Regions from separate parts of the Sporosarcina sp. Y1004 genome, predicted to be linked through region 1. Evidence: riboswitches for the same ligand, from Rfam matches in the RefSeq annotation. Region 1 holds a riboswitch; each other region holds the start of a gene.
What was found. A riboswitch is a leader RNA that binds a small molecule or an ion and turns the genes downstream of it on or off. The one in region 1 is predicted to bind S-adenosylmethionine.
Positions count from the first base shown of each region.

Region 2: linked by a shared signal. The riboswitch ahead of msrA (peptide-methionine (S)-S-oxide reductase MsrA) and the one ahead of AC25Y6_RS08065 (O-acetylhomoserine aminocarboxypropyltransferase/cysteine synthase family protein) in region 1 are both predicted to bind S-adenosylmethionine.
Region 3: linked by a shared signal. The riboswitch ahead of metA (homoserine O-acetyltransferase MetA) and the one ahead of AC25Y6_RS08065 (O-acetylhomoserine aminocarboxypropyltransferase/cysteine synthase family protein) in region 1 are both predicted to bind S-adenosylmethionine.

Region 1 is NZ_JBYHFQ010000008.1:93,037-99,792, forward strand. Features, by position in the region: gene AC25Y6_RS08050 (CoA-acylating methylmalonate-semialdehyde dehydrogenase) at 1-503, shown strand, start outside; gene AC25Y6_RS08055 (aminotransferase) at 542-1,900, shown strand; gene AC25Y6_RS08060 (glycerol-3-phosphate acyltransferase) at 1,955-2,590, opposite strand; SAM riboswitch class I at 2,734-2,849, shown strand; gene AC25Y6_RS08065 (O-acetylhomoserine aminocarboxypropyltransferase/cysteine synthase family protein) at 2,974-4,263, shown strand; gene AC25Y6_RS08070 (homoserine dehydrogenase) at 4,377-5,363, shown strand; gene AC25Y6_RS08075 (BCCT family transporter) at 5,402-6,756, opposite strand, start outside.
Region 2 is NZ_JBYHFQ010000015.1:66,437-73,192, reverse strand. Features, by position in the region: gene AC25Y6_RS11745 (hypothetical protein) at 167-724, shown strand; gene AC25Y6_RS11740 (hypothetical protein) at 782-1,033, shown strand; gene AC25Y6_RS11735 (hypothetical protein) at 1,204-1,818, shown strand; gene AC25Y6_RS11730 (hypothetical protein) at 2,142-2,816, shown strand; gene AC25Y6_RS11725 (hypothetical protein) at 3,233-3,610, shown strand; SAM riboswitch class I at 4,195-4,305, shown strand; gene msrA (peptide-methionine (S)-S-oxide reductase MsrA) at 4,405-4,965, shown strand; SAM riboswitch class I at 5,035-5,145, shown strand; gene AC25Y6_RS11715 (YezD family protein) at 5,456-5,626, shown strand; gene AC25Y6_RS11710 (MetQ/NlpA family ABC transporter substrate-binding protein) at 5,741-6,562, shown strand; gene AC25Y6_RS11705 (methionine ABC transporter ATP-binding protein) at 6,568-6,756, shown strand, end outside.
Region 3 is NZ_JBYHFQ010000005.1:86,158-92,913, reverse strand. Features, by position in the region: gene AC25Y6_RS05400 (N-acetyltransferase family protein) at 1-82, shown strand, start outside; gene AC25Y6_RS05395 (SIMPL domain-containing protein) at 407-1,057, shown strand; gene AC25Y6_RS05390 (hypothetical protein) at 1,101-1,355, shown strand; gene AC25Y6_RS05385 (NUDIX domain-containing protein) at 1,498-2,253, shown strand; gene AC25Y6_RS05380 (PP2C family serine/threonine-protein phosphatase) at 2,250-2,945, shown strand; gene AC25Y6_RS05375 (hypothetical protein) at 3,141-3,320, opposite strand; SAM riboswitch class I at 3,459-3,565, shown strand; gene metA (homoserine O-acetyltransferase MetA) at 3,734-4,642, shown strand; gene AC25Y6_RS05365 (hypothetical protein) at 4,703-5,461, shown strand; partial or broken gene AC25Y6_RS05360 (DUF421 domain-containing protein) at 5,674-6,325, shown strand; gene AC25Y6_RS05355 (NAD(P)-dependent malic enzyme) at 6,405-6,756, opposite strand, start outside.

The sequences.
Region 1 (6,756 bases):
AATCCATTGAAGACAGCTTACTAGAAGGAGCAAAACTCTGTGTAGATGGCCGTAATCCCGACACAGGCCTAAATAGCAATGGATACTATTTAGGCGCGACTTTATTGGACAACGTTACACCGGATATGGAGGTTTATCGGCAGGAAGTGTTTGGACCGGCAAGGATAGTAGTTCGTGTAAACAATCTGGGTGAAGCGATTGATTTGGTAAACGGCCATGAATTTGGAAATGGAGTCACGATCTTTACGCAGAATGGTCCTGCAGCCCGCGAATTCACGGAGAAGGTCGAAGTCGGCATGGTAGGTGTCAATGTACCAATTCCGATTCCAGTAGGCTATCACAACTTTGGAGGCTGGAAGCGTTCAAAATTTGGTGAAAGTCATATGTTCGGGCCGGATACTGTTCGATTCTTCACGAAAATTAAAACGGTGTCAGAAAGATGGCCAGAAACTACAGATATCAAAAAAGGTGTTGCATTCGACTTTCCAAGTAATCGGAATTGATTTGTTACTACTATTGATGGAGAAAGAGGGATAAGAAAATGACAAAAGTGATAAAGGATACATCGTCATTAGTTGAAAAGGATCGTCAAAATATATGGCATCACATTTCCGCCTACAATGAAAAGAATCCTCCGATGATCGTCGAAAGCGGAAAAGGGGCTTGGATCACCGATCATAGAGGCAATCGTTACTTGGATGGAATGTCTGGACTCTGGTGTGTGAACGTCGGATACGGGCGTGAGGAACTCGCGAAAGCTGCGTATGAACAGATGAAAAAACTGGCCTATGCACCTATGACCCAAAGCCATGAACCTGCCATTGAGCTTGCTGAAAAGTTGAATGACATGCTAGGCGGCGATTATGTATTTTTTTATTCGAATAGCGGATCTGATGCAAACGAAGTGGCATTCAAGCTTGCACGTCAATACCATCAGCAAAACGGGGAACCGTCACGTTACAAATTCATCTCACGTTACAGGGCTTACCACGGTAGTTCTATGGGCGCGCTCTCAGCCACTGGTCAAGCTCTACGGAAATATAAATATGAACAGCTCGTTCCAGGTTTTCTGCATATTGCACCACCGGATAATTATCGCAGGCCAGCAAATCAATCGGTTGAAGAATACAACATACAACGTGCGCAAGAGTTTGAAGAAAAAGTTATTTGGGAGCAGAAAGAAACAATTGCCGGGATTATTATGGAGCCTCTTATTACTGGTGGCGGAGTCTTGATCCCACATCCGATTTACTTGGAAAAAGTTCAAGAAATCTGTAATCGCCACGGCGTCCTTCTAATCATTGATGAGGTTATCTGTGGATTCGGACGAACTGGGAAAGCATTTGGCCATCAGCACTTTAACGTAAAGCCGGACATCATTACGATGGCGAAAGGGCTGACAAGCGCCTACTTACCGTTATCAGTTACAGCTGTGCGAAAAGATATTTACGAAAAGTTTGACACAGGTGAAGAAAATAGCCACTTCCGTCATATCAATACTTTTGGCGGGAATCCTGCAGCTTGTGCCGTGGCATTGAAGAACCTCGAAATTATTGAGAACGAAAGCCTTATTGAACGGTCTGCCGAGCTTGGTGAGCGTCTTCAAAAAGAGTTGGCAAGCCTAATGCAGCACCCGTTTGTTGGTGATATCCGCGGTCTCGGTTTCCTCTTAGGAATTGAACTAGTTGAAGACAAGAAAACGAAAGAACCTGCTTCCAATGCGCGTGTCGCCAAAATTATCGGGGAATGCAAGGCAAATGGACTTATTATCGGAAGAAATGGCGATACGGTAGCTGGTTATAATAATATTTTAGCACTCAGTCCGCCATTGTCCTGCACTGACGAAGATGTAGATTTCATTATTGCTGTTGTAAAGAAAGTGTTTAAAGAAAACGAATGATACAAATGGGTAGAGGTGTGTATTCACCTCTGTTTCCTAATTATTGGGAAATCCTTAGTTTTTAGATGTTTTCTTTTTAAAAACTGTAGAAACCTGTTTCTCGCTACGGTTTTTCATCCGACGGAAGTTCTCGATATGTTTCCAAATTGCGATGCCGAATAATAATACTGCCGCTATAATGGGCCCGTATCCTTCTGCCCAAACTGCCATCGCGATGAGCGTCACGTACAGCATCAGCACGCCAAACACGAGAAAGTCTGTTACTATCGCCACGATGACAAATAATGCAAAACCAACGAGTCCAACCTTCCAGTCGATGGCGAGCAGCACGCCAATAATCGTGGCGGTTCCTTTGCCGCCGTTGAACTTCATATAAAACGGGAAGTTGTGCCCAATCACGGTTGCAGTACCCGCGAGGAATAATAGTAAAGCTACAATTTCTCCTGGAAGTCCTGCATTCTCTGCGAAATATCTCACAAATAGGACAGCTACTGCACCTTTACCGATATCGATTGCAGCAACCAGTGCGCCGAATTTTTTCCCGAGAACGATTGTGGCATTCGAAGCACCGGCATTTTTCACCCCGGTTTCTTTTAGGTTAACGCCCGAAATTATCTGTGCGACAACCGATCCATGTAAGCAACCGATGGCATATCCCGAAACTAGTACACTTGTAATCCATAACCACATAACCATTCCTCCAAAACATTGGTAAATTAATTGTAACATTAGAGGTAAACGCAAGGTTCAGAAAAATTATTTAATAATCTCTTGACTTTGTCTCGCGCTATCTACTATACTATGTCACAAGATGGAAAACTGAATGATACAAACTCTTATCAAGAGCGGCGGAGGGAATAGGCCCTGCGATGCCCGGCAACCGACAAGCGACCAGCTTGTAAAGGTGCTACTTCCTACAGATCGGTTCGGATGATCTGAAAGATAAGGGGAGGAAAAAGCGAAAGCGTAACCCTCTTCTTAAGCGAAGGGGGTTATTTTTTATTTCCAAAATACCCCCAGCGCCTCCGCAGATCACAATCAATTCCATCTAAAAAACTTTGGAGGTAATGACTTTGACAAAACTTAAACCCGAAACACTTCTTCTACATGGTGGACAAAAACCCGATCCCGTAACAGGTTCTCGTGCAGTTCCAATTCATAGAACTTCATCATTCGTATTTCGTGATACAGAACATGCTCAAAAATTGTTTGGACTGCAAGAAGCAGGCAACATCTATACGCGTATTACAAATCCAACCGTCGCTGTTTTTGAAGAACGTATAGCACTTCTTGAAGGAGGAACGGCGGCAGTTGCATTATCTTCAGGAATGGCGGCTATTGCATTTTCTATCCTAAATGTCGCAGGCGCAGGTGATGAAATTGTCGCGGCGAGCAATTTGTATGGTGGTACGTATAATTTATTTGCCAATACGCTTCCGCGTTACGGCATCAATGTAAAATTTGTCGATGTAACGGATCCTGAAAACTTCCGCGCAGCGATTACAGATAAAACAAAAGCTTTATTTGCAGAAACAATTGGTAATCCGAGTTTACATGTGCTTGATATTGAAGCGGTTGCGGACATTGCACATGAAAACGGTCTACCACTTCTAATAGACAGTACGTTTGCATCTCCATACGGTTCAAATCCAATCGAATTTGGTGCAGATGTCGTGATCCACTCTGCAACGAAATGGATTGGCGGACATGGTACAACAATCGGTGGAGTTGCTGTTGATGCGGGTACGTTTGATTGGACACAAGGACGGTTCCCAGGCTTTACTGAGCCGGATGAATCTTACCATGGCCTTCGTTATGGAATTGACACTGCAGGCGCGGCGTTTGCCACTAAGCTACGTGTTCAATTGTTACGAGACTTTGGACCTTGCTTAGATCCGGATAGTGCCTTTAACTTCTTACAAGGACTTGAAACACTGCATCTGCGTGTGACAAGACATAATGAAAATGCTATCAAAGTGGCAGAATTCTTGAAACAGCATCCATCTGTTGAATGGGTAACGTATACTGGGAACGAAGATCACCCATCATATGACCTTGCGAAAAAGTACTTGAAAAACGGCTTCGGCTCCATTATCGTTTTCGGTATCAAAGGCGGGCGTGAGGCTGGTCGAAACGTAATTGACAACGTTAAAATCTGGTCGCACGTAGCTAACGTTGGCGATGCAAAATCCTTGATCATCCATCCTGCTTCAACGACGCACCAGCAGCTTGGCCCTGAAGATTTGAAAAAATCAGGCGTTACCGAGGAACTAATTAGACTATCGGTCGGTCTTGAATCAGCAGAAGACATTATTGCAGATTTAGCGCAGGCTATTGAAGCAGCAGTCGCTGTAACAGTATAATTTTTGGAAGAAAGATGGCTATGACAATCGTCTTAGTTTGTTACGCCCTATAGCCATTTAAGAGAATCTGAAAAATGGGGACTTGTTATTAAGCAGTCCATGGAGGTGGCGAAATGCCGTCAATCAAGGTTGCTCTACTCGGCTTCGGCACTGTAGGTGAAGGGATTTACAGAATTTTGAATGAAAGAAAGAATGAGATTAAGCAACAAACAGGCTGTGAAATCGATATAGTTGCCATCCTTGTTCGCGATATAGCGAAAGTACGTCTAGCAACACCAGGGGTAAAAGTGACGGGAGACATCCAGGACATACTGATGAACCCGGACATTGATTTCATCTTTGAGGCAATTGTTGGTGAGGAACCTGCTTATACGTATCTTTCAGATGCAATCGAAAAGGGCAAAAACATTATAACGGCAAATAAGAAAATGTTCGCGACACATGGTCCGGCATTATTGAAGCATGCGGAATTCCGGGGCGTTCAGGTCGGTTATGAAGCAACTACAGCGGGTGGAGTACCAATTATCCGTACAGTGAAAAACTTGTTACCTGCAGATCGAGTACGACGAATCAGAGGGATTTTAAATGGAACCTCAAATTTCATTTTGACAAAGATGCGGGAAGAGAAAGTTCCATTTAACACTGCACTTTTTGAAGCACAAGAGCTCGGTTATGCAGAAGCAGATCCGACTGACGATGTTAGTGGTAAAGATGCTTTTCGAAAACTGATGATTTTAAGTGCACTGTCATTTGGTACCCAGCCTGATTGGCGAGACATTCCGATAGTCGGAATCGATGGAGTTAAAACTGAAGATGTTGCGGAAGCATTAAAGGGGAAACTTCGTTATCGGCATATCGCGGAGATTTCAATTGATGAAAAGGGTGTCTTGCGAGGAAGTGTGGGACCGGTACTGATTGGTCCTGACAATCCGTTATATGGAGTCGACGGTGTTGATAATGCAATTATTGTTGAAACTGATTATCTAGGGTCCCTTACTCTTGTTGGCCCGGGAGCAGGCATGTATCCGACAGCAAGCGCATTGATCGGAGACTTCTTATATATGGTTGGACAACGTGAAAAGGTTCTTATCAAAAGTTAAGAAAAAGGCGATTCCATCTCAGGAATCGCCTTTTCAACTCATTTTTTTAGCTTCATTAACTTAGCTTCTACTTTCAATGCTTTGATCAATGAGGCAACCATCAGCAACATGACGAATGAGAATGGCAACGCCGCGATGATAATGGTGTTTTGCAAGGCTGTAAGTCCGCCGACAGAAAGTAAAATGAGGGCAATTGTCGATTGGATGATCCCCCAAATGAGTTTAACCGTATTTGGGGGTGTCAACGAACCGTTTGTCGACTGCATGCCTAAAACAAAAGTTGCTGAATCTGCAGAAGTAATGAAAAAGGAAGCAATCAGTAATATGGCAAATACTGAAACGGCGATAGACAAAGGCATTGCACTAAACATTTCAAAAATGACTAGTTCCGTATCGGCTTTCGCCAAATCGAGAACGCCGCTTTTCTGGATATCGATGGCTGTTGTTCCAAACGCTGAAAACCAGAATGATCCAAGGAGCGTAGGGGCAACAAGTACACCAATCATGAATTCGCGAATGGTACGTCCTTTTGAAACGCGGGCAATAAACATACTTACAAATGGTGCCCATGAGATCCACCAAGCCCAGTAGAAAATGGTCCAGCTGTCAAGCCAACTACGATCCCCGGAGTCTAAAGGTGCTGTGCGAAAACTCATTTGAACGAGATTTGATAAATAGCCTCCAAAAGAATCAGTAAACATATTGAAAATAAGCAATGTCGGGCCCGCTATAACCACAAATCCGAGAAGTGCGAGTGCAAGTACTAAATTGGTATTCGACAAATATTTAATACCCCTGCTAAGTCCTGACCAAGCGGAACCGATGAATATGATAGTAACGACCCCGATGATGACAAATTGAGAAAAGATATTAATTTTAACGTCAAATAAGTAATGAAGGCCTGCATTAATTTGAACAGCACCGAAGCCGAGCGATGTAGCAACTCCAAAAGATGTCGCGAATACTGCGAGTACATCGACGAGAACGCCCCACGGACCAACCATTTTTTTGCCGAATATCGGCTTCAATGTTGCTGAAATTAATCCCGGTTCGCCTTTGCGGAACTGGAAGAAGGCAAGAGATAGTGCGATAACACCGTACATTGCCCACACATGGAGCCCCCAATGGAAGAAAGTCTGTCGTAGCCCTTCTTTAAAAGCTGCATCTGTATTTGGAGCTTCCGTGGCAGGATTGATTCCAAAATGTGACAATGGTTCTGCGGCACCATAAAAGACGAGTCCGATACCCATCCCTGCAGAAAAGAGCATGGCAATCCAAGTAACCGTTGAAAATTGCGGTCGATCTGCATCTTTTCCGAGACGAATCTTCCCATATGGACTTATGATGAAAAAGATACTCAGGACTACCATAAATGACATGAGCAACATGTAGT
Region 2 (6,756 bases), on a different contig from region 1:
CTATGAAACTAGACAAAAGACTGATGAACATGAAATGAGTCGGAAAACGCCCATATTCGTAGAGGTCAAAGATACGAATGCAAGGCAAACCAATGTGGAGATGTCTGTAGGCACCACTGAAAAAAAGCAACGCGTTAATTTTTGAAATTAGATTGGGAGGATTCACATGAAAAAAATATTATTTTTATTGACAGTAGCATTAGTACTTTTGGCAGGATGTGCCTCGAAGGACGACAATAAACAACTAGGGGCTGAAGAAAAAGTGGATAAAACCGTTGAACAAGAGGCACTTTCGTTACAATTATTGAAAGCGGACGAAGAGGCCGGCGTAACAATTGAAAACAGTGAAGTCTATAAAGAGTTAAATCGAATGATTACAGAAGATGCAGATATGGGACTCGCCAATGATTTCAGTATTAATATTATCGATATCGTGGACAGTGGAACAGAAAACGCATCATTGCTATTCTTAGCCATCAACCGCTTGGATGAACCCATGAAAAACATCTCGTTCGATTATACGTTAGGCCTCGATTCTGGGGAATTCATATGGGAAGGCGTTGAAGTGAACCTTTCCGAAACAGATACAGGAATCATTCAACCAAACCATGCAGTCCCATTCTCCCTCGGCATAACGCCTGAACAGGAAGCACTTATTGACACACTTGAACAGGATAACCAAGTCGTGAAGATGGATAATTTTAAATTTGAATCTGTAAAATGAAGAAAGCGTTGCAATGCTACTTATGATTGCGACGTTTTTAGCTGTTTCGCCTGAATAGTGGATGCGGGCGGTGGAAGCTTGCTGGGGACCGCTTATATATCGCGTGGACCGCCTGTATATGGAGAGAGACCGCTCGAAACTCGCGGTGGAGCGTCCATATATGGAGTGCGACCGCTCGAAGCTGGCGGTGGACCGCTCGAATGTGGATTGAGACCGCTCGTATATCGCGGAGGGCCGCCTGTATATGGATTGAGACCGCTGCTACCCGGCATAACGACGGAGAAATGGATTCAATTGGAGATGCAATGAAAAATTTGTAAAAAACATTAACGATAATGTGTCTTCTTGGTTTAAAGGATAGGGGCGAATCTAAAATCGAAAAAAAAGTGATTGATGAGGTTACGTTGTCTTATTTAAGATTCCAAATTCCTCAAGAAAACAGAAAGAATATTATTGTGTTCTTTTCCATTTTTCTATACGTGGCTGGAATGATTCCAATCATTGCTGTACCATTCTCATCCCTGTACTTTACTATAGCAATTGTACCCATTATTTTAATCCAGATATGGGCATTGCTTTATTTAATTGCCCCCTACAAGTTTGAGAAGTCTTATTATCTCTTCTTCGGGATATACGGGGTAGTCAATACGTTTGTGTTTTTCTTAGCAATACAAAAATTACTTTATCTCCATTTAGAATCAGTAGGAAAGACTCCTTTTATTATTGGATTTATACTGTTTATCGGCATATTGGTATCGATAAACTGGCTTAATATAAAGGCGCTTTACTCAGGAACGTACCATAAAATGCAACAGATGAAGAGTATTAACGTTCGCTATTTATCATTTGCGGGAATAGGATATGTAATTGCCCAACTCATATTAACATTCGTCTACAGTGAATCTGCAAAAATGATAATTTTCATAGTATTACTCTCACTATTATCACTACTCACGGCTTATTTTACAGTCTACATTCACCGATACTATTATATTAGTAAAAATATGGATCTCGTAAAACAGGTATACCCCTCTTTTGGTTTACCACTGAATGAAAGACAAGACGAATCTAAAAATAGTAAGAGAAAGAAGTGAAGATATGATTCCAGAGTTTACGGAAAATGATATTTTCAGGACTGTAACGCTTTTAGTTGTTCAATGGGATATGTAATCGTCCAACTTGCCTTATCACTCCTTTATAGTGAATCAGCAAAAAAACTTTTTTTATAAGATAAGAAAGGATAAGTTATTTCTTCCCAGGTCGGTGTCACCCGGCATAACGACGGAGAAACAGAATCAATTGGTGATGCTATAAAAAGTTGTAAAAAACATTAACGATAGTATTTTTTCTTGGTTTAAAGGATAGGAGAGAACCTAAAATCGAAAAGAAAAAAATTGATAAGATTGCGTTATCTTATTTGAAATTCCAAACACCTAAGGAAAACAGATCGAATATTATTGGGTTTTTCTTAATCTGCTTATATATGACTGGAATGCTTCCAATTCTGGGTGCGCCATTTTCGTTTACTTATTTTATGGCGGCAATTGTGCCGGTAGTTATCCTACAAATTTGGGCATTGCTTTATTTATTCGCCCCATACAAATTTGAGAAGTCCTATTATCTCTTTTTTGGTGTATATGGGGTTGTTAATACATATGTCTATTTTTTAGCATCGCAAAAATTGTTGTATTACAATGTTGGAGCGGTGGGGAAAGTACCTTTTATTATTGGGCTGTTTCTGTTTATCGGATTACTGTTGACGATTAATTGGCTAAATATAAAAGCCCTTTACTCGGGAACCTACCATAAAATGCAACAGATGAAGAGTATCAATATCCGTTGGCTGTCAATTGGTGGGATTGGATATGTGATAGGTCAACTTGTGCTATCACTCCTCTATAGTGATTCTGCAAAAATGCTTTTCTTAGTATTATTACTTTCCTTTGTCTCGATTATCACTGCCTATTTCTCCGTTTATATCCATAGATATTTTTATATTGTTAAAAATATAGATAGTGTAAAGCAGGTTTATCCAGAGTTTGGTTTACCACTGAATGAAAGACAAGACGAATCTAAAAAAAGTAAAAGATAGAAGTGAAGATATGATTCCAGAGTTTACATAAAACGGTACTTCCGTTATGTTGCAAACGTTGAATACAAAGTCAATCCTTGTTGGGGTGCAACATTGTAGTATATTCATTTATTTGCAGGTTCGCGGTTGACCGCCCATATATAGAGTAAGACAGCCCGAATCCCACGGTTGACCGCGTGTATATCGGGAGAAACCGCCCGAAGCTTGCTGTGGACCGCCCATAAAACCAAGCCAGTAGCTAAGTTGTTAGAAATCTGGAAATATAAATCCATACCTGCAATATAAATCTTTGTTTCTATAGTAAATTCACAGATTATCGACAGTGATTTTAAATTTATAACGCAACATACGAATTGGAAAAGTAAGAAAAGTGTTACAGATTTTGTATGCGGAGAAGTAATGGAGGTCTCGAATAAATGAAGAAAATAATGCTAAATATAAGAGAAGTATTGAAACAGTCCGCTTCGGAAATAAAGGCGAACTGGAAGTTAAGTCAGCAGGTACAAGGTAAAAGGAAAAAGATGACCATGTATGTATTGGTTTATATGAATATCGTTTTTTTGCTTCTCTACGCAAGCCTTTGTTCTGGTTCTATTCTTTATATTCTGTTTGGAATCATAGGCGGCGCAATCCTAGGAATTACGGAAAGTCCATATTGGTTCTTATTATTCCTACTGCCAATAGCCGCGCTGCCCTTTTTGTATTTCGTACATACCTTGTGGAAATCTCACTATCCCGACTTTAAAAAGGATTATTTAACAAAACATTCGATTCAAGTGCCTACAGAGGAATGAATTTTTCGAAGGTGGCCTTTTTGGTAGCCTACGGATTATATTCCTACACACGCCCATCTCTAAGTGGTTGACCGTCAATAAAACGGGGGGGAGACTGCCCGTATATCGATAGAGACCGCCCAAATCCGCCGGTAGACCGCTCAAATCTGGTTTGCGACCGCCCGAAGCCGCCGGTAGACTGCTCGAATCTGTTTAGCGACCGCCCGAACCCGGCGGAGGACCGCCCAAATATTGTTTTCAACCACCGATATCTACACCCCACAAAACCGACTCACTAACAGTCACTAAGTCACACAAAACGCTATCCAGAAAAACCGTTAAGAAGTAACAAAGAAACCCAACCAAATTTAAATCGGTTAATAATTAATAATCCTTAAGTACCAATAGCACCAATTCCACTCACTTACTCACCTATTTAAAAGTATTAACAATGCTGCTTACCTCTAGTTCTTTTATCACATGATATTAAACATTCAAACATCGTATATCTTACTCAATATAGTAAAAAATCACAAAATTATATTTTCAGACATTGACTTATCTAAATGGATAGACTAGTATGAATATCAATTACATAGCTAAAACTCTTATAAAGAGAGGCGGAGGGATTGACCCTGTGAAGCCTCGGCAACCATTGAACAGTGTTCAAACGGTGCCAATTTCAACAGATTTATTATGAATCTGACAGATGAGAGGTTTTGCACGCGATATTTGTCATGCGGCGACCTCTTCTTATAGGAAGGGGTCGTTTTTATATGACAGGGGCGTTTATTATAACGAAAAGGGGGATTATGATGACTGAGAAAAAAGTTGAATTGGCAACATTTGCGGGTGGGTGTTTTTGGTGTATGGTGCAGCCGTTTGATACGCAACCCGGTATTGAAAAAGTAGTTTCCGGTTATATTGGAGGCGTCACTGAAAATCCGACGTACGAGGAAGTGCGTGCGGGGGTTACGGGACATACGGAAGCGGTGCAAATCACATACGATCCGACAGTCTTTTCATACGAAAAATTAGTAGACCTCTATTGGCAGCAAATTGACCCGACGGATGCAGATGGTCAGTTTGGCAGTCGGGGAACTTCTTACCGCACGGAGATCATCTATCATAATGAGGAACAGAGACAAGTTGCGGAACGCTCAAAAGAAGCATTAATCCAAAGTGGACGCTTTGAAAAACCAATTGTCACAGAAATCGTTGAAGCAACTATCTTTTATCCAGCTGAGGACTATCATCAAGACTATTATCAAAAGAACCCAGAAAAATATAAAGTCTTCAAAGAAGAGTCGGGAAGAGCGCCCTTCATTCGCGAGAATTGGAATGAAAAATTGGTAGAGGCGTCACTTAAAAAGTAAATAGTTTTAAAGTATAGTTGACACATCGGAATAGATGGATTATTATGAATATCAATTACATAAACAAAACTCTTATAAAGAGAGGCAGAGGGACTGGCCCTTTGACGCCTCAGCAACCATTGAATTCATTCAAACGGTGCCAATTCCAGCAGATGTCGTTCGTCATCTGACAGATGAGAGGTTTTGCCTACAAACTACGTGTTTCGGCGACCTCTTAGTTCACAAGAGGCCGCTTTTTTATCTTTTTTCAGCAGAAGACTCTCACCTCTATAGGTGGGAGATGAATGTGGTTTTGTTATCCTGTTCAATGGGTGTCCAACCGCCCGCTGAACAAAGATAAAGCCTCCGGCGGATGTCACAGATTTTGAAAGGAGTTAATCGAGCAAGCTCGATTCAAAATCTGGACGCAATTACGCCGAGGCGTAATTGATTGCCAATCATCAGATTAGACGTTGTGACTTTCACTCAGTAAAAAAAAGGAGGATGCGCAATGGTTTTGAAAGTGAATGAGGATGTAGTTAAAATCGATGCGATTACGCAGGCGCTGAAAGGTTTGGATTTTGGAGAGGTACACATTACCATCCATGAAGGACAAATCGTTCAAATCGATCGAACTGAGAAAAAACGGTTCCCAGTACTGAAAACTGAAAATAAGAAGTGAAGCTGACCGGACAACCGGAGGCCTCTTGACTTTCACGATATTGTTCAAAGACAATATTGCGAATTGCTGGAGGCCTTTTTTGTATATAAATTAGAAATTTAGGGGGAATAGAAGATGAAAAAAGTGTTTAGAAATTTATTGCTTATTGCAATTAGTGTACTGGTATTGGCGGGGTGCGGGTCTGCATCTGCAGATGATGAAAAGAAGATTAAGATCGGCGCAACAGCGGGTCCTTATAGTGATCAATTGAAGGAAGGGATTATTCCTATACTTGAAAAAGACGGCTTCGAGGTTGAGATTGTCGAGTTCAATGATTATATCCAGCCGAACAATGCGCTAAATGAAGGAAATATCGACGCGAACTTATTCCAAAATAGAAACTATTTAGTGAATTTCAATGAATCCCATGACATGGACCTCGTTCCTGCATATGGCGTTCCGACTGCTCCAATTGCACTTTATTCGGACCAACATACAGCTCTTGAGGATGTAAAAGAAGGCATGACGGTGACGTTGCCAAACGACCCAACAAACCTGGCAAGATCTTTGAACATGATGGAAGACTACGGCTGGATCACAATCTCTGAGGATGTTAATCCGATAACAGCTTCCGAAAAAGACGTGGAAAACAATAAATACAACTTGAAAATCCAACCACTGGATGCGGCGCAAACACCTAGGTCACTCGGTGATGCTGACTTCGCATTCGTCAATGGGAACTTCGCTCTGGCATCAGGTTTGAAATTAACAGAAGCGGTCGATGTGGAGAAAACATCTGAAGATTACTTGATTTACTTGACGATACGAAAAGAAGACGAAGATAAGCCGTTTGCCAAAGCATTGAAGGCAGCGTATCATTCCGACGAATTCTATGAATACACGAAAGAAAATGCAGCGGGTTATGTGCTACCACCTTATCAAGCAGAAAAGGAGTGACTTAAATGATTGAAATCGTCAATGTGACAAAACAATATAAAGACGTGAAAGCCGTTGAAGATGTCACCCTGACCATTCAGCAAGGTGAAATCTTCGGAATTATCGGCTACAGTGGCGCCGGAAAAAGTACATTGTTGCGCTGCTTGAACATGTTGGAAGCACCGACGGCGGGGCAAATCTTCATCGACGGAAAA
Region 3 (6,756 bases), on a different contig from region 1:
TGGTAAGAAAATTGAAATTGAAGATATCGAAATTGCTGGTAAGAATTTGAGTGAAGTCGCATATGGATGGGGTGAAATGTGAAAATAAAAAAGTTAAGAAGATTATCTAGATTATTGCCCAAGAAATAATTAAAAAATTTTGTGTAAATAAGGTATATACGGGAATAGAAGTTAAGAACCTGTCATGAATTTAACATCCATTTTTTAGGTTATTAAGATGGTTGTAAACATTACAATAATTGGCGATAAATCCAATATAGACGTTTTTGAAGTTCTTGAAAAGTGAATTTATCTCCGTTAATAGTTAGGTTTCAGTTCTCTGTTTAGTACAACTGCAATTATCTTTTCCGAGCAATCAGCATACTATCTAAAGAGGCATAATGATGCTCAGGAAAGGTGGAGGCAAATGTATTATCCTTACGCACAACAAATGTATCGACCGCAACATCGCGTTATGACTGTTACTGGGATTGGGAGTCTTTCAGTTGCCCCGGATACAGCTCAAATTCAATTGGAAGTAATTACAGAAGCTAAACAACTTAGCCATGCACAGCAAGAAAATGCTTATTTGATGAATCAAGTCATTGAATCATTATTTAAATTAGGAATTGCAAGGAGAAATATACAAACCGTTTCGTATAATATACTTCCTGAATATGACTATATTGAAGGTGAACAAATATTTAGAGGATACGAAGTGACAAATGCAATCACTGTAAAAATTTCAGACATTGATCAAGTTGGAAATGTGATAGACGTGGCTGTTCAAAACGGAGCTAACAGGGTTTCAAACATTCAGTTCACTGTTGAAGATGAACAACTTCATTATCAAGAAGCATTGAGCCTAGCATTGAAAAATGCTCTCGTTAAAGCGCAAACCATTGCTGCGACAATGCAGCTGCAACTTGACCCTCAGCCAATTAAAATTGTAGAAGAATTAAAAGCAGAACCCATCTTATATCGTTCTTTTTCAGCGAAGGAAATGGCAGTGGCAACTCCGATTGAACAAGGACAAATCACGATTAACGCTACTGTAAGAGTTGAATTTCAATATTAAAACGGAATCCCAGTAATGATGAAAAATTAAGAGAGTAAGAGAAATGGACGCTGAAAAAACTGCTGTATACCAATCACCAGTTGGAAGGATATTTGAAAAATTTAGACGGCAGCGGGACGTATCGTTGGTTTTCGGTGAACCGGTTGAATTTAAAAACAAAAAAGTTCTTCCTGTAGCAAAAATCAATTATATCGTTGGCGGAGGAGGGGGTTATTCAGAAGAAACTGGAAACTCTTCGGTAGGCCAAGGAGAAGGAGGTGGGGGGGCGTATTGCCATCCGACCTCTAGGTGTCTATGAAATAGATTCGGAAAAAGTTAAGTTTAGACCTATCATTGACCCTAAATTCACTTTAATACTCTTTTCTGTTTTCACATTGGGTCTAATTCGGTTATTGAAAAATGCTCGTTAAATATGTATTTGTTTAAGGGAGAATCATTATATGCTGTATCGCAGAAAAACGTACAAGATAGAACCGCCGATGTACGAAACGTTTACACAGTTTTTCCACACCTATTTGCTTCCGAATCAGCTGACGCATGGGGCGCAGCTGGTTGGACGGTGGGTTGATGAAGAACTGACGGAGATTATGGCATTATGGTCATACGATAGCAGAGCACATTATGAAACGGTGGATGCCGCCATCCGAGCTTCTGAAATGCATACACAAGCGCAAAGACATCGAAAAACATTCGGTTCGTTATATACCTCATCAAATGAAGAGTTTTTCACTTCGACAGGGGATTATGGGCAATCTAAACAGATTGTTGCTGTTAGTGGTTACATTGTAAATGAGGAAGGACAGGTATTGCTTGTACGGAACAATCACCGAAATGATACATATGAAATGCCGGGTGGACGAGTTGAGCCAGGTGAAACGTTAAAAGAAGCGGTTAAACGGGAAGTGCTAGAAGAAACAGGCATCTACGCTGAAATCGGTGACATGGTCGGCGTTTATCAAAATATCACGGCGGGTATCATCTCTATAGTTTTCCGTGGGAGAGTCATTACTGGTGTGCCGGCTGCACAGCCTCCTGAAACGATTGACGTACAATTTGTTGACTTTGATAAAGAACAAGTAGAAGACTGGATAAAACGCCCGCAATTCGTTTCTAGAGTGAAGGATGCCTTGAATAAAGAGACGATTGCCTATGAGGGTTATGAAGTGAGGCCATATCGATTGGTCGAGCGTTCATGAATAATCACTCTTGGGTTGGAAGTGAAAAGGACTTTATCGATGAACGGGATGTTCGGTGGGTTAATCGGATGGCAGTTGGTCGTTTTGGAGGCAATTCTTCAGCGGGACAAACCAAGAACGAGGATGGCTTTGTTATTTGGCAAAATGAGGATTGGGAATTCGCGGCTATTTTGGATGCACATAAAAGTGCCGAAAGTGCGAAACTTGTCATTGATACACTTGAACAGTTTAAAAGTGATTTTGTAGAGATTATAAACATAAAGGGTTTTCTTGATTTTAAATATTTGGAAGTAAAGCTCCTTGAGATTTTTCAATCCAAGAAGTTTTTGGACAAATGCAGGTGTGTCACAGGAGAAACGGCTTGTCTTATCGTAGTGAGGAAAGCTAATTATGTATGGTGGTTTTCCGTTGGAGATTGCCTAGTATACGTATTACATCCGGATCTGATTGCGCTGAACCAATTTCAACTCAACCAAAGGCAATTCTTCGAGTGGATTGGTCAGGTGAATACGTTTGAGCAAGCAGTACCATGCTACACTTCAGGAACAAGAGAATTGAGAAAAGGTAACAACCTTATTTTTTTGACGACTGACGGTTTGGTGGAATGCCCAGGTGAACCTTTTTCGAATCCATCAAATCTTGTTGCTGAGCTGAATGAAAAAAACTCGATGAAGGTATTTCACAGTTGTTAACGGAAATTGAGAGACAAAATGTACGAGACAGTACAACAATTGTTGCATGGAATGTGGAAGTAGAAAAGGAAGGCAGCATCCCGAGCGATTATAGGGGATAAAGGAAGATTTAAAGCAAGCGCAGAACGCAGACTGAGTATAAATAAACTCCCGCGTCAGCATGACGCTGGCGCGAGGGTTCATCGTTTTACTTACTCATTTTCTTTTTCTTGCATTTGGATTCATACGTTCTCGCTTTGGTTTCAGGGAACTCAGTTCAGCAAACTCGCGAGCAATTTCTTCACTCATGTCACCAGGTTTAATTTTTTGGTTTTTCGGTGTCTGCGGTAACGAACGCGCATTGTTCCCGCCAGTTTTGTTGTCATCTCTCCCCATTGTAACAGCTCCTTTCATTTCAATAAGTACTTTGTTAAGGTGGCTTTATAAGAGGGATTTATCCGATGAAAATTTTTGCAATAGAAAAAGACCTTTTACAATAGTAAGTTAAGTAGTATAATGGAAGTTAATTAAATATTCTTATCAAGAGAAGTAGAGGGAATTGGCCCTGTGAAGCTTCAGCAACCTCTGACCTAGTCAGGAAGGTGCTACCTCCAACAAGATCAATTCTTGAGAGATAAGAGCTTAGAGCCTAAAAAGAACCCTCTTTTCTTATCATACAGAAAAAAGGGTTTTTTATATTTTAAAAAGGTAGGAAGTTATAAGGTTTTCAAGATGAATTGCATCGAGTTGCAGGAGCCTACCGCTATTTAAAAAATCATACATATAAAATCGAAAAGGGGATACGACAAATGCCAATCAATATACCGAAACAATTACCGGCAGTAGAACTATTGAAGAAGGAAAAAATATTCGTGATGGATGAAGATCGTGCAACATCTCAAGATATACGTCCTATGACTATTGCAATTCTAAATTTAATGCCTGAGAAAGAAAGAACTGAGTTACAGCTACTACGATTGCTGGGAAATACACCGTTGCAAGTAAATGTTACATTTTTGAATACAGCAACACATGATTCGAAAAATGTTAGTAAAACACATCTAGATGCATACTATGCGACATTTGAACAAGTGAAACATCGCCGTTTCGATGGCTTGATCATTACCGGTGCACCTATTGAGCATTTGGAATTTGAAGATGTTAACTACTGGAAAGAATTAATGGCAATTATGGAATGGTCAAAATTAAATGTAACATCAGTTTTACATATTTGTTGGGGTGCTCAAGCAGCTCTTTATCATCATTATGGAATTGGAAAATTTGAATTGCCGAAAAAATGCTCAGGCGTTTTTACACATCGTTTATCCGATCCTACCATCAATCTTTCACGAGGCTTTAATGATGAATTCAGAGCGCCGCATTCACGTTATACGTCTGTCTCAATAGAAGAAATTGAAAATGATCCTCGTTTACTTCTACTCGCCAAGTCTGAAGATGCAGGAGCTTTCATAGTCCTTTCCAAAGACAACAAACATATTATGGTTACAGGTCATTTGGAATATGACGCGGATACACTTGCGGAGGAATATGCACGTGACCTTAAAAGAGGGGTAGACATTGAGATACCACAAAACTATTTTCCGAATGATGATCCCACTAAAGAACCTTTGAACACATGGCGCTCACATACTCATTTGCTTTTCTCAAATTGGCTTAATTATTATGTCTATCAAGAAACGCCTTATGTGTGGGAATAACTGTTTAATGACCTTTTTATCGTATAGTGCATAAGATAATACGACAAAGGGGGAAAAAGTGTGGGGTTGTTTATCAATGAAAAAGGGCATCCGAATGTCTTTAAAAATAATGAGGACATTAAAAATCAAAATCAAGAACACTTCAAAATAGACCCTTTAGCGGAATGGATGAAAGAACAGAAGGAAGCGACCGAAACAACCAACCGCCGGTTTAATATGATGGAGAACTTACTGAAACGACAAAGTAAAGCACAATCAAATCGAATGATATCAATCCATGAACAACTATCGGGATTAAAAGAAAATGATATCCGTCGTGAAAGTTTTGAGAAGGAAGCACAAAATTCGTTTTCGAAATTAGAAGATAAGAATCAAGTGCTTCTTGAGAGGTTTTGGAACCTGAGAAATTCGAATCAGGATTGTAATGTGCAAGTAAAGGGTATAAGTCAATCAAATCAAGAAATTATAAAGCGCATTGAAATAATTACATCTGCAAACGAGGAAGTACTCTTTAAAATAAATGAGCAGATGAATCAGCAACAGCGATTATCTGACCAATTTTCGCAGCATAAGAACGTTCAAAAGGATGTAATCATAAGGTTGGACAACCAAGAGGGATTGTTGGAGAAGGTAGTAAGACAACTGGATAATCTCCGCTCTGCCCTTTACGAGCGAACATCCTTTTTAACAAGAAAAATAGAAGGCAGCTATAATACGACAACTTCGCGCGTTCCTAAAGTACTGAGCGGACAGGAACAAAATTCGACACGTTTCATGTTGAATCACAAGCAGGAAGAAAAAGAGGAAAATACTGAATGAACAGGTCACGCTCACTTGATTTGAATCCAAACATGGTAATTGATACAGAGAGAGCTTTCCAACAGTCATTTCACATGGCTATTGGATGTGCTCTCTTTTTAATAATTAAACTTCAAGATACTAACATGTATAGGCGATAGGTAATAATGGAACACTTCCTCTATAGTGGAGGTGTGGTTTTGGATAAATTTTTAGAAGTGGATTTTTGGGAAATGATCATTAGGACAACGTCTGCATTTCTAGTCCTTCTTATACTTGCCCGGTTTTTAGGGAAAAAGCAAATTTCTCAGCTAACTTTTCAATTATGTTACCGGTATTACAATTGGGTCAATTGCAGCAGATATAGCAGGAGAATCTAGAACGCCATTTTTAAATGGGGTGATTTCAATGATCTGGTGGGCATCTTTGACAATGCTAATGAGTTATATTGCATTTAAATCTAAGAAAGCACGAATAATACTAGATGATCAGCCGACTATTGTCATATATGAAGGAAAACTCGTTGAAGAGTCAATGAAGAAATTACGTCTGCATTTAAATGATTTAACGATGATGTTGCGTGAACAAAGTATTTTTTCATATACAGACGTCCATTATGCGCTTCTTGAAACAAATGGACAGTTAAGTGTCTTAAAGAAAGTGGAATTACAAGGGGCTACAAAAAAAGACGTAAATGCTAGCGCTCCTGCTCCCAAATATATTCCGACTGAACTAATTGCAGAAGGGAAAATTGCCAAAAGGAATTTAAGAGAGCTGAATCTGACGGAAGAGTGGTTGTACGAACAATTAAAAAAGCAGGGTGTTGGTAAAGTTGAACACGTATTCTTTGCTGAAGTACAAACGGCAGTCTCCAAATTGAAATGAAGAAAAATGCGGAAAGTTGAAAAAAACGTCGAAAAAAGGGAGGTATCCCTTTTTTACGACGTTTTTATACTGGTTCTATTTAATGGACAGCGAGCGAAAGGGCAGAAGCCCCTGATTCTATTGCCGCTTTACTCACAGCTTCTGTGACCGCTTTTACAACGCGTTCATCAAAAGGATCAGGAACAATATAGTCTTCATGCAAATCGGAATCGTCAATGACAGAAGCAATGGCAAAAGTAGCTGCAAGCTTCATGCTTTCGTTGATTTCGGTTGCACGCACATCTAGAGCGCCTCGGAAAATACCTGGAAATGCAAGCACATTATTCACTTGATTTGCAAAATCGGATCTACCTGTTGCCATAATACGTACCCCTAATTCCTTCGCTAAAGCAGGTGCAATTTCAGGGTCGGGATTAGCTAAAGCAAAGATA